DNA from 3 places in the Agrobacterium sp. 22-226-1 genome. Region 2 is predicted to be linked to each of the others. Evidence: riboswitches for the same ligand, from Rfam matches in the RefSeq annotation. Region 2 holds a riboswitch; each other region holds the start of a gene.
The links. Region 2 has a riboswitch for thiamine pyrophosphate ahead of thiB (thiamine ABC transporter substrate binding subunit). Riboswitches for the same ligand answer to the same signal wherever they lie in the genome.
Positions count from the first base shown of each region.

Region 1: another riboswitch for thiamine pyrophosphate. It lies ahead of ACQZ5K_RS04775 (ABC transporter permease); the one in region 2 lies ahead of thiB (thiamine ABC transporter substrate binding subunit).
Region 3: another riboswitch for thiamine pyrophosphate. It lies ahead of thiC (phosphomethylpyrimidine synthase ThiC); the one in region 2 lies ahead of thiB (thiamine ABC transporter substrate binding subunit).

Region 1 is NZ_JBNWCP010000002.1:394,319-398,669, reverse strand. Features, by position in the region: gene ACQZ5K_RS04780 (ABC transporter substrate-binding protein) at 1-456, opposite strand, end outside; gene ACQZ5K_RS04775 (ABC transporter permease) at 453-1,238, opposite strand; TPP riboswitch at 1,363-1,465, opposite strand; gene ACQZ5K_RS04770 (TadE/TadG family type IV pilus assembly protein) at 1,683-2,972, shown strand; gene ACQZ5K_RS04765 (alpha-glucosidase) at 2,998-4,351, opposite strand, start outside.
Region 2 is NZ_JBNWCP010000005.1:179,535-183,885, forward strand. Features, by position in the region: gene thiP (thiamine/thiamine pyrophosphate ABC transporter permease ThiP) at 1-1,045, opposite strand, end outside; gene thiB (thiamine ABC transporter substrate binding subunit) at 1,065-2,078, opposite strand; TPP riboswitch at 2,118-2,228, opposite strand; gene ACQZ5K_RS11055 (VOC family protein) at 2,274-2,666, opposite strand; gene ACQZ5K_RS11060 (ABC-F family ATP-binding cassette domain-containing protein) at 2,764-4,351, opposite strand, start outside.
Region 3 is NZ_JBNWCP010000005.1:20,190-24,540, reverse strand. Features, by position in the region: gene ACQZ5K_RS10355 (amino acid--[acyl-carrier-protein] ligase) at 1-79, opposite strand, end outside; gene ACQZ5K_RS10350 (acyl-CoA dehydrogenase family protein) at 84-1,265, opposite strand; gene ACQZ5K_RS10345 (acyl carrier protein) at 1,265-1,516, opposite strand; TPP riboswitch at 1,699-1,810, shown strand; gene thiC (phosphomethylpyrimidine synthase ThiC) at 1,906-3,729, shown strand; gene thiO (glycine oxidase ThiO) at 3,731-4,351, shown strand, end outside.

The DNA of each region.
Region 1 (4,351 bases), on a different contig from region 2:
CAGACCGTCCTTTTCCAGCATGCGTTTCAGCATCGCATCTTCAAAGCCGGAAACGGAAAAGCCGACCTTCTTGCTCTTCAGGTCTTTCAGGCTCTTGATCGGCCCATCGGCCAGAACCGTGACGGTGTTGAGCGGGGTTTCGACCAGCGTGCCGAAACGCACGAGCGGCAGGCCGGCATCGTGATCGAGGTAGAGGTTCGGCTGGTAATGTACGCCGATATCGGCCTGTTTGGCCGAGACGAGACGCGGCACGGCGGAGGGGTCTGCGGGCGGAACCAGTTCCACCTCGAGCCCCGCATCGGCGAACAGGCCGCGTTCCTTGGCGATCACCATCGGCGCATGATCGGGGTTCACGAACCATTCTAACAACACGGTCAGCTTGTCTGCCGCGTGCGATTGCATGGGGGAAAGCACGCTTGCTGCCGCGACGATGAGGGAAAGAAGAGTTCGTTTCATGGTGCCGAAAGTCTCCGTAAAGATCTGAAAAGAATGGTGTGTTCTGTTTCCTTGGCCCAGGGGGCCAGATTGGCGGTCGCCCGGTCGACAATGAGCCGCAGCAGCACAGCCATGATGGCGAGAATGGCCATGGCGGCAAACATGGTGTCGGTCTGCATGCGGGCATTGGACTGGATCATGACGAACCCAAGCCCCGCCGATGCGCCAACCCATTCGCCGATGACGGCGCCGAGTGGGGCAAGCGGTGCGGCCACCCTCAGGCCGGAAATGAGCGAGGGCAACGCCAGCGGCACGCGCAACCGGGTGAGGATCTGCCAGTGGCTCGCCTCAGTCAGCGAGGCGGCGTCGAGGATGGCGCGATCTGTGCGGTTGAGGCCATCCGTGAAAGCGGACGCAACGGGGAAGAAGATGATGATTGCCGTCATGACCACTTTCGAAGCCATGCCGAAACCGAACCAGAGGACGAGGATGGGGGCGAGCACGAAGACCGGAAAGGCCTGCAACACCAGAACCATGGGCCAGACGAGGCGGCCGAGGCGCGGGATGGCGGCAATCGTGAAAGCGACGAGAATACCGGCGGCGATGCCCGCCGCGAGCCCGAGCGCCATTTCACCGAGCGTCACCAGTGCCTGCCCGAACAGGAAGCCTGGCTGACGCCAGAAAGCGCCGGCAACATCGGCGGGCGACGGCAGGATGTAGCGGGGCGGCGAAAACAGCCATGTTCCTGCCTGCCAGAAAACCAGCAGAAGACCGACACCGTTCAGCGCATGGGTGGCACGCATGAGCTGGACCTCAGACGCAGACGCACCGTGTGCGAAGGACGGAAGGTTTCAGCATCATCATTCGTCTCCAGATATGACAATCTCGGAGATCAGGCAAAGCGGAGAAGAGAAAGGGCAACGCCTCTTGGCGCGGCAGTTCCGTTCCTACGCCGGCATGACCCGGATCAGGTTCAAGGGTCCGGCTCATCGCCATCTCAGCACCGTTCGGTGCTCCCCTCGGAAGAGTTTGTTTTGTAGGTCAAGTTTCATAAATGTCAACGTCCGACCAGCGATCCGTCGTCAGGCGTGATCTTGAATGCCGAACGGCCTCGCGCCGCTGCGCATCTCCCATTGGCGTATTAGTTATTGAGGAAATTAGATTTATCGAAAATTAGTTATCTCTTGAAACTGCCTTTCAATATTGTTCGGCTAACTTTCGCTCCGGGGAAAGTTCCGGGGGCGAATTTGAAGAACATCTGGCAGGATAAATCGGGAAATTTCGGCATTCTCAGCGCCCTGTTGATGGTGCCGTTGATTGGGGCGGCTGGCGTGGCCCTTGATATAACGCGTGGCATGGCCGTCAAATCGGACCTCCAGATGGCGGCGGATGCCGCGGCGCTTGCGGTGGTCGCCGATACGTCGTCGAGCGTTCACAAGGCAAAGGAAATGTCGGGTGACGGTGTCATTTCGCTTGGCACTGATGAAGCCTCCGCATTCTTTGAAAGCAACGAGCGGGCCAATCCCGACTACAAGCTCCTTTCTCTTGACGTGTCGGTGATCAAGCAAGGTAATGCCATCGAATCCTCGGTCAATTTCACGGCATCCGTCGGCACGACGCTTTCACGGATACTCGGAGAGGATCTCATCACCGTTTCGGGCAAGGCGACCGCCAAATACGAGACGGAAACATTCAGCGACTTTTATGTTCTTCTGGATAACACCCCCTCGATGGGCGTTGGCGCGACGCCAACCGACGTTGCCACCATGGTTGCGAATACGAGCGACAAATGTGCTTTCGCCTGTCACATCGTGAAAGACGGGGTGGTGGATAAGAACAGTTATTACTACAAGGCCAAAAGCCTCGGGGTCACAACGCGCATCAATGTGGTGGCGCAGGCCACGGCAAGCCTGATGGATACGGCAAAGTCCATGCGCAAAAGCAGCAATCAATATCGTATGGCGGTTTACTCCTTCGGAGAGAAAGCGGAAGATACGAAGCTGCTCGAAGTGGTGTCGTTGACATCTGATCTGGCGATCGCGAAGAAAAAAGCCGCTGAAGTCGACCTGATGTCGATCCCCAAGCAGGGGTTCAACAACGACCAGCAGACCGATTTTGACCGGGCACTGACCCAGATTGGCGACAGGATCGGCAGTTCGGGCACCGGTGCAAGTTCGGCCAGCCCCGAAAAGATCGTCTTCTTCGTTTCGGACGGCGTCGGCGATAGCTACAAGCCATCCGCCTGCACCAAAAAAACCACCAGCGGCCGCTGTCAGGAGCCGATCGATATCAAATATTGCACGAAGCTGAAGGAAAAGGGTTTTCGTATCGCCGTGCTTTATACCACCTATCTGCCGCTGCCGACCAATGACTGGTACAATACGTGGATCGAGCCCTTTCAGCCGGAAATCGGCGCGCGTATGCAGCAATGCGCTTCGCCGGGCCTGTTCTTCGAGGTCAGCCCTTCGCAAGGTATCAGCGATGCGATGACCGCCCTTTTCAAAAAGGCCATCACATCACCCCGCCTGACGGGGTGATGGCAGGGACGAACTCGGCTATCGTTCAGCCGATGGTGAGAAGCTGTTCAAACAGCGGCCGATGACTGCTATCTGCACGATAGAACACCGCCGGCTCGCCGAGCGACGCTTCGACGGTGACGTCCTGTCCGCCGGGATAATGCGTGCCGCTCCACAGGTGCACCCATTCACCGTCGCCTGGAAGATAGAGCGAGCGTTGCGTTTCACCCGCTTTCCAGACGGGTGCGACAAGCATGTCCGTCCCGTAGAGATAGCAGTCCTGAATGGTATAGGTCTGCCGGTCATTCTCGTAGTGCAGGAAGAGCGGACGCTGCACCGGCAGGCCTGTTCTGGCCGCTTCCGCCGAGAGCGATTTCAGATAGGGGGCCAGCGCGACATAGACGGATGTCATACGGGCAAAATGGGCAAGAACCGCCTCATCCTGATCGATCTGGAGATTGTCGCGCGGCCGGTTGCCCTCATGGGTACGCATGACCGGCGTGAAGGCGGCCATTTCCGTCCAGCGCATGATGAGTTCTGCGGTTCTGACATTGCCGAAAAGGCTGGTGTAACCGCCGATATCGGAATGGTGATAGGCATTGCCCATGAGGCCGGAGGAGAGCGCCCCGCAGATGACGGTGACCAGGCCGTCGTGACGGGAGAAGTCGACCGACTGGTCGCCGCCCCAGATGAGTGGGCAATGGGCCTGCACACCGGTGAAGCCGGCCCGCATGAAGAACAGCGCTTCGCCGGTCTTGCCGCGGCTTTCGACGGCTTTGGCGTTCACCTCGGCCCAGAGCGTTGGCCAGGCATTGTGCATCAGCTTGGCGTCGACACCATTGGAAAGCGTGATGTCGATCGGTAGATATTCGCCGAAATCGGCCATCCAGCCGGAGAGGCCGAAATCGAGCATGTTCCTGCCGATGATCTCCTCGGCGAACCAGTCGGCGGCGGCCGGATTGGTGAAATCGACCACGCCGCAATCGAACTCGCCGAAATCCACCAGCGCCGTCTTGCCCTCGGCGTCAGTGGCGAAATAACCGGCTTTTTCGGCCACCGGGAACAGCGGGCCATCGACGCAGAGATAGGGGTTCACATAACCCAGAAAGCGGATGCCCTGATCGGCAAGCTCGGTGATCTTCTGGCGCAGATGCGGATAACGCGTGTCATTCGCCTGCCAGTCCCAGAACAGGCGCGCGCCGAAGGATGTCTGGCGAAGACCCACCCAGTCTTCGCACCAGAGGCCGGACACCTTCGTTCCGGCCGCGCGGATTTTCTCCAGTCGCGCAAAGGAGTTGACGCCGTCCTTTAACCCGATGATCGCACCATTATAGATCCATTCCGGCAGTTTCGGCTGGCGTCCGAACCGCAGCGACAGGGCGGAAACGATATCGGTGAAA
Region 2 (4,351 bases):
TGCAGCAAAGCACGACAAGGGCTGCGGAGAGTGCGGCGATTGCAAGACTGGTCGCCGCCGCGCGCAGGAAAATCGGCGCGGACAGAAGACGCGGCAAATCGGCCCTCAAACCCGAGACAGCGATGGCGACAAGCGGCAGGCCGATCAGCAGAACAGCGAACACGATTGCCGCGCCATCCCAAAGGCGGGCACCCATGCCCTTTCCGTCGAAACGGCGAAGGGAACGACCAAGCGAGGGAATTTCCGCTTCGGGCGACGGCAAAAAGGCAAGAAGGCCGAGCAGGATTGCGGTGAGGCCAATCTGCAAAACCGAAAGCGCAATCGCCCGCTGCGGATCGAAATCGAACCGCAGCGCCTGATAAATCGCCACCTCCAGCGTCGTTGCCGCTGGCCCGCCACCCAACAGAAGAACGAGCGTGAAGCTGGTGGCGCACAGCATGAAGACAAGCCCGGCAATGCCGGGAACGAGACGCGCGACCGCCGGCCATTCGATAAACCGAAAAATCGAAACCGGCCCCATGCCGAGGCTCGCCGCCATGCGCCAATATTCGCCCGGAATGCGCTCCAGCCCTGCCAGCATCAGCCGTACCGAAAGCGGAAGATTGAAAAACACATGGGCAATGAGGATGCCGGACAGGCCGTAAATGCTGAAAGGCTCATCCGCCCCGGCAAAAACGAGGGCCGAATTCAAAACGCCCTGCCTGCCCCAGATGGTGATGATACCGAAGGCGCCGACGATCACCGGCAGACCCATCGGCACCGCCATCAGCCTGACGATCCAGATCCTTCCCGGAAACTCGCGCCGCCGGCAAAGCGCCAGCGCCACCGGCAGGCCGAGAACAATGGAAAGAAGGGTGGAAAGCGTTGCCTGATAAAGCGTGAAACGCAGGATGCGCAGCGTATAGGCATCCATGATGCCGGCAGCGGACACGCCGGCATCAAAGGATAGGAGAGCCGCAACCGCGAGCGCCATGAACAGGAAAACGGCGGCAAAAGCCGCCGTTCCGAAAATGATCGACCGCCGGTAATCGCGACGCAGCATCATGCGCGGGTGTGCCTCTTCCTCAATTCATGCTCATGGCGGCAAACCATTCATCGATCCATGCCTTGCGGTTCTTCGCCACCTCTTCCGGATCCATCAGGAAAGTCTTCTGCGGCACCACGAGTTTCGAAAACGCCTCCGGCAAGGGCTTCGAGGTCGCCGCAACCGGCATCATCCAGTTGTTTTCCGGAATGGCATCCTGAAAACCGGATGTCAGCGTGAAAGCGAGAAATTGCTTTGCCAGCTCCTTGTGCGGCGCGCTTTTAAGGAGACCGGAAACCTCGATCTGGATGTAATGCCCTTCGGAAAAGGCGGCGGCCTGATAACGATCCGTTTTTTCAGCGACCATGTGATAGGCGGGCGAGGTGGTATAGGAGAGCACCATCGGCACCTCACCCTTGGTGAAGAGGCCATAGGATTCCGACCAGCCCGGCGTAACGGTGAGAATGCGCTTCCTGAGCTTTTCCCAGGCCTCCGGGGCCTTGTCGCCGTAAACCGATTTCACCCATAGCAGCAGGCCAAGCCCTGGCGTGGAGGTGCGCGGATCCTGAATGACGATTTTCTGCGAGGGGTCGCCTTCCACGAGGTCTTTCAGGCTCGTCGGCGGGCTTTTCACCGCCTGCGTATCATAAATGACAGCGAAATGACCGTAATCATAGGGAACGAAAACATCGTCCGTATAGCCGCCCGGCACCTTGGCCGCCGATGCATCGATGCCGCTGACATCGAATAGGCCGGTCTGTTTTGCTTCCGCGACAAGATTGGTGTCGAGACCGACGACGACATCCGCCTTGGACCCCGCCCCTTCAAGCTTCAGACGATTGAGCAGCGCCACGCCATCGGCCACGCCGACGAAATTGACCGTGCAATTACAAACCTTCTCGAAGGCCTCCTTCACCTTGGGACCGGGACCCCATTCGGAAACGAAGCTCTCATAGGTGTAGACGGTCAGTTCCTGTCTATCCTGTGCAACGGCAAGACCGGGCAAAAACAGCGAGGCGGCAAAGAGGGAATTCAGGAAAAGACGACGGTGCACGGGTATCTCCTCAAAAAAACGATAGGGAAATAGCCGCCTGCGTTAAAGCCGTCTAATCCCTCCGCCGGTATGAACCGGATCAGGTTCTTCGGGTTGGCAAGCCTCTCAGCCTTTTGCACCCAAGCGCAAAAGACACCCCGTTAGATCAAGATGATGGTGTAGTCCCGCCGTCCCTGATTGGCAAGATGGCCGAGGTCAGCCCTGTTCCGTCATATGCACCAGTTCCCAGACGTGCCCGTCGGGATCCTGAAAGCTGCCGGCATACATGAAGCCATGGTCCTGAACAGGCTTCCAGCCGCTGCCGCCGGAGGCGAGCGCCGTGGCGATCATCCGGTCGATTTCCTCCCTGCTTCCGGCGGAAAGACAGGTCAGAACCTCGGTGGTTCGCGTCGCGTCGGCAATGTCGCCGTTGATGAAATCGCGGAAACGTCCCTCCTGGAGAAGCATCACGAAGATATTCTCTTCCACGATCATGCAGAGCGTGCGGTCATCCGAATATTCCGGGTTGAAGCTGAAACCGAGAGCAGTGAAGAAGTTTCTTGATGTCTCGATATTCTTGACCGGCAGATTGACGAAAATCATGCGCATTTTCACAACTCCTCCAAACGAACGCCGGCATAGAACGGCAATTCTGCTTTTCTGTCAAAGGCCGAAGGAGGGCCGGCCAAACGGGGGCTGATTGCCTTCAGCCCTCCAGTTCCTCGCGCAACATCTCCAGTTCCAGCCATTCTTCTTCCATGGCCTCCAGCTTGTCGCGCAGCTTCGACATTTCCTGCGCCAGCGTGTTGAAGGCCGCCGGGTCCTTTGTGAAAAGCTCCGGATCGGCCATGCGCTGCTCGTGTTTTGCGATTTCGCCTTGCGCCTTTTCCATCTCCTTCGGAAGATTTTCGAGCGCGAATTTCTGCTTGAAGGAAAGCTTGCCCTTGGCCTTTGAAGGATCCTGCGATGCAGAGGCCGAAGGTGCGGCCTTCGCCTTTTCCTGTTTCTCAGCCTTGCGTTTTTCTTCCGCCGCGCCCTTGCGCTGCGCCATCATGTCCGAATAGCCACCGGCATATTCGATCCATCGTCCGTCCGGTTCATCCGGATTGACGGGCGCGATGGTGGAGGTGACGGTGCGGTCGAGAAAATCGCGGTCGTGGCTGACGAGGATAACGGTGCCGGAAAAGCCCGCAACGATTTCCTGCAGCAAATCGAGCGTTTCGATATCGAGATCGTTGGTCGGCTCGTCGAGGATCAGAAGATTGGTCGGCCGCGCCAGAATGCGTGCTAGAATAAGGCGCGCGCGCTCGCCGCCGGAAAGGTTACGGATCGGCGTGCGGGCCTGTTCCGGCTGGAACAGAAAGTCTTTCATATAGCCCGTCACATGCTTCAATTCGCCGTTGACCAGCAGATTTTCACCGCGACCATCGGTCAGATAATGCGCGAGCGTATCGTTGGGATTGAGATCCTCGCGTTTCTGGTCGAGCGTCGCAATCTCCAGATTGGTGCCGAGCTTCACCGAGCCGCTATCGGGCTCCAGCTGCCCGGTGAGCATCTTCAGAAGCGTGGTTTTACCGGCGCCATTCGGGCCGACGAAACCGATGCAATCGCCGCGATGGACGCGCAGCGAAAACGGCGCGACGATCACGCGCTCGCCATAAGCCTTGGTGATGCTGTCTGCCTCGATAACCAGCTTGCCGGATTCCCGCCCTTCCGTGACGGTCGCCTGCACCGTGCCCTGCGGCCCCTTATGGCCGCGATATTCCGCCCGCATGGCCTGAAGCTCGCCGACGCGGCGCATGTTGCGCTTGCGCCTTGCGGTCACGCCATAACGCATCCAGTGCTCTTCACGCTCGATGGCCTTGCCTAGCTTGTGCTGTTCCAGTTCTTCCTCTTCCAGCACCTTGTCGCGCCATTCCTCGAAATGGGCGAAACCGCGATTGAGACGCCGGGACTGGCCACGATCCAGCCAGACGGTCGAGGTCGAGACCTTTTCGAGAAAACGCCTGTCATGCGAAATCAGCACCAGCGCGCTGCGCGTCTGCTGCAGCTCGCTTTCAAGCCATTCGATGGTGGGCAGATCGAGATGGTTGGTCGGTTCGTCCAGCATCAGGATATCGGGTTCCGGCGCCATGACGCGGGCAAGGGCCGCACGTCGCGCTTCACCGCCGGAAAGGCTCGCCGGATGTTCCTGCCCGGTGAGACCGAGATGCTCCAGAAGATAGGTGACGCGATAGGGGTCGTCACCGGGTCCGAGCCCCGCTTCGGCATAGGCCTGAACCGTGTCGTAACCG
Region 3 (4,351 bases), 160 kb from region 2:
CATAAAGACCGTCCACACCGGTTTCAATCAGCAGGCCTTCTTCGAACAGTCGATCGAGAAACGATGTTTGCATGTCCATGGTCTTATCCCAAGAGGCTGGTGTCCTGCTTGTGAACCAGCAGGAGATTGGCGGAATTGCCGAGAATTCGGTCGTTGGAAATCATCAGACGGGCGGAGTGCGCGTCGCGCAGGTGCCGGCCGAGGCTGTAGGGCGTGCCGTTCTTGTAGCCCATGATGCCGCAGACCAGCATGGCATGATCGATGATCTCGAGAATGGTTTCCGAAGAGCAGATTTTCACATTGTTCATGGCGACGGCAAAGGCCATGGACATCAGTTTTTCGGGGTCGCTCTTGGTGTCCTCGTAAGCCTTGATGCCGGCGATGATGTTGGATTTCACGACCTGCAGCTTGGTGGAGACCTCGGCAAGGCGGATCGCGCCGGGAGGAGCGGTGCCGGGCGACTTGCGCGCCGCGGCTCTGACGAAAGACTGGGCGCGCAGCACTGCATCCGAGGCGATGCCGTACCAGACGGCGCTCCACAGGAGATGCGAGCTTGCAAGCATGGATTGTGCAGCGATTTCCGCAAAGGGTTTCGGGAATATCTGCGCCGCCGGCGCTTCGCCACGAAACAGGAAGCCGTCCGAACAGGTGCCGCGCATGCCGAGCGTATCCCACACATGGGTCTTTTCGAGCGTGTACTGGTTTTTCAGAAAGACCGTCATCACCTGATCGGCGGGCGCGGCATCCTTGTGGGCGCGCGAGGTGATGAGGATCGCATCGGCATTGCTGCCATAGGAAATGACGGTGGCGTCTTTTTCCAGCCGGCAGAAATCGCCTTCGACCTCGATTGCACAGATGGAGTTGCGCAGATTGCCGCCAATGCCGCCTTCGGTGGTGGCGGAGCCGAGCAGAAGCTGTTCGCTGGCGATGCGGCTCATGAAGCCGGCATGCCATGCGCTCGTCTCGCCGTGTTCCACCAGGCTGGATGCCTTGATATGGTGCATGGCGAAAATCATCGCGGTTGCCGAACAGGCCTGACCAAGCCGGGCGCAGATATCGGCGATTTCCTGTAGGGAAGCGCTTTCGCCGCCCAGCGAAGAGGGGACCTGGATGCCGAGCAGACGTTCCTGTCGCAAGGCGTGGACGGCTTCCTGCGGGAAGCGGCCGGTGACATCCACCTCATCCGCGTGTTTGGCGGCGATTGCGGCGACACGGCCCGCGCGCGCGGACAGCGTTTCATCCTGCGGCGCTACGGTGACGTTCATCAGGCTGCCTCTTTACCATCCAGAATGAGCTTAACGGTGTCTTCAATGGCCCTGATGCTCGCAAATGACTTGCGGTTCAGCAGATTGTCGGGGAATTCGATATCGAATGCTTCTTCGATGCCGAGCATCAATTGCACGGATGCAAAGGAAGAAAGGCCCGCCGCATAAAGATCGGCTTCATCTGCAATCGTATCGACAGGGGTTGGAAGCTGGCCGAATTTGGCCAGTATTTCACGAATAGTCGCGTTCATTCCGACGTATCTCCCATGAATTTCACATCAGGATGGTTTGTGCTTATCGTTACGTTGCAAACGATAATATTCGCCTAAACCGTTAGGTTAATTACAACTAACGGCAGCATGCGCCATTCCCGCACCTTTGCCAAGCATGGATCGTCGGCCTTGACAAATGCCGGTCGGTGTTTTTTGCTGTGGCCATTCACCAGGGGTGTCCCGTCAAGGGGCTGAGATTCTGCTTTCATGCGCAGTGACCCGTTGAACCTGATCCAGTTCATACTGGCGTAGGGACGGTGCAAAGACCGAAGGTCGGGCGGGCGTATGACGTCGCGTTCCGGCAATTCGGTATTTTCCATCATTCCGGCTCGAACTGGGTCTCCACTGTTAAACTTTGGAGCCTCAAGATGAATATCGCTGCCAAGACTATCCCGCTGTCGGTTACCACCGGGCCGCATGCCGCCTCCACGAAAATCCATAAACCGGGAATTTTGCATCCCCATATCCGCGTGCCGATGCGCGAGATTGCGGTTCATCCGACGGCGGGTGAACCGCCGGTTACGGTCTATGATTCCTCGGGTCCTTATACCGACCCTACCCATCCCGTTCTCATTGAAAAGGGTCTGCCGCGTCTGCGTCATGACTGGGTCGTTGCGCGCGGCGATGTCGAGGCCTATGACGGCCGGCACGTCAAGCCGGAGGATAACGGCTTTGCCACCGGCGAACGCCTGACGCCCGAATTTTCGGTGCGCCACCAGCCGCTCAGAGCCACGGCCGGTAAAGCCGTGACCCAGCTTGCCTATGCGCGGGCCGGTATCATCACGCCGGAAATGGAATTCATCGCCATCCGTGAAAATCTCGGGCGCGAGGCGGCCAAGGAAAAGTTGGCGCGTGACGGCGAAAGTTTCGGCGCGCATATCCCGGACTACGTCACGGCGGAATTCGTGCGTCAGGAAGTGGCGGCCGGCCGCGCCATCATCCCTGCCAATATCAATCATTCGGAACTTGAGCCGATGATCATCGGCCGCAATTTTCTCGTCAAGATCAACGCCAATATCGGCAATTCCGCCGTTACCTCCTCCATGGCGGAAGAGGTGGAGAAGATGGTCTGGGCGATCCGCTGGGGTGCGGATACCGTCATGGACCTGTCTACCGGCCGCAACATCCACAATATCCGCGAATGGATCATCCGCAATTCGCCGGTGCCGATCGGTACGGTGCCGCTTTATCAGGCGCTTGAAAAGGTCAACGGCATTGCCGAAGACCTGAACTGGGAAGTGTTCCGCGATACGCTGATCGAACAGGCGGAGCAGGGTGTGGATTATTTCACCATCCATGCCGGCGTGCGGCTGCATTACATCCCGCTCACCGTCAACCGCGTCACCGGCATCGTTTCGCGCGGCGGGTCGATCATGGCCAAGTGGTGTCTGCATCACCACAGGGAAAGCTTCCTGTATGAGCATTTCGACGAGATTTGCGACATTTGCCGCGCTTACGATGTCTCCTTCTCGCTGGGCGATGGTTTGCGTCCCGGCTCGATTGCCGACGCCAATGACGCCGCACAATTCGCGGAGCTGGAGACGCTCGGCGAGTTGACGCAGATCGCCTGGGCGAAGGATTGCCAGGTGATGATCGAAGGCCCCGGCCATGTGCCGATGCACAAGATCAAGGAAAATATGGACAAGCAGCTGAAGACCTGCGGTGAGGCGCCTTTCTATACGCTCGGGCCGCTCACCACCGATATTGCGCCGGGTTACGACCATATCACCTCCGGCATCGGTGCGGCGATGATCGGCTGGTTCGGCACCGCGATGCTCTGCTACGTCACGCCGAAGGAACATCTCGGCCTGCCGGATCGCAACGACGTGAAGGTCGGCGTCATCACCTACAAGATCGCTGCCCACGCCGCCGATCTCGCCAAGGGCCATCCGGCGGCACAGGTGCGGGACGATGCGCTGTCGCGCGCGCGGTTCGAGTTCCGCTGGGAGGACCAGTTCAACCTGTCGCTGGACCCGGATACGGCGCGCTCCTTCCATGACGAGACCTTGCCGAAGGAAGCGCACAAGGTCGCGCATTTCTGCTCCATGTGCGGACCGAAATTCTGCTCGATGCGGATTTCTCACGATATCCGCGCCGAGGCGCAAAAGGAGGGACTGGAGGCCATGGCCGCACGCTTCAAGGAAGGCGGTGAGCTTTACATGCCGCTCGCGACGCCTGCGGATGCCGAATAGCATGCGCGTTCTGGTCAAGGGAACGGGGGTCGCCGGTTTGACGGCGGCCTTCGAGCTGGCGCGAACCGGCGTTACCGTCGAGGTTTGCGAGCGCAATGCCGAACCCCCGCGCGGCGCATCCTGGTATGCGGGCGGCATGCTGGCGCCCTGGTGCGAGCGTGAAAGCGCTGAAGAGCCGGTTCTGACGCTCGGTCAGGCGGCGCTCGACTGGTGGGATGAAGCGACACCCGGCCTTGTCGTCCGTAACGGCACGCTGGTCGTTGCGCCGGCCCGCGACAAGGCGGAGCTTTCGCGTTTCGCATCGCGGACCGCCGGCTATCGCTGGGTGGATGAGGGCGAAATCGCCGCGCTGGAGCCAGATCTTGCCGGGCGGTTTCGTTCCGGGCTTTATTTTCCGGATGAGGGGCATCTCGATCCGCGTCTTGCACTGAAATCGCTGCATGAACGGCTCTGTACCATGGGTGTGCAGTTCCATATGGGTATCCCGTTGGATGAAGAGCCGTTCGACCGGGTGGTGGATTGCACTGGTTCTGCGGCAATCGGCGGGATTTCCGATCTTCGCGGTGTGCGGGGAGAGATGCTCTATCTCGCCACGCGGGAGGTTTCCCTGTCTCGTCCCGTC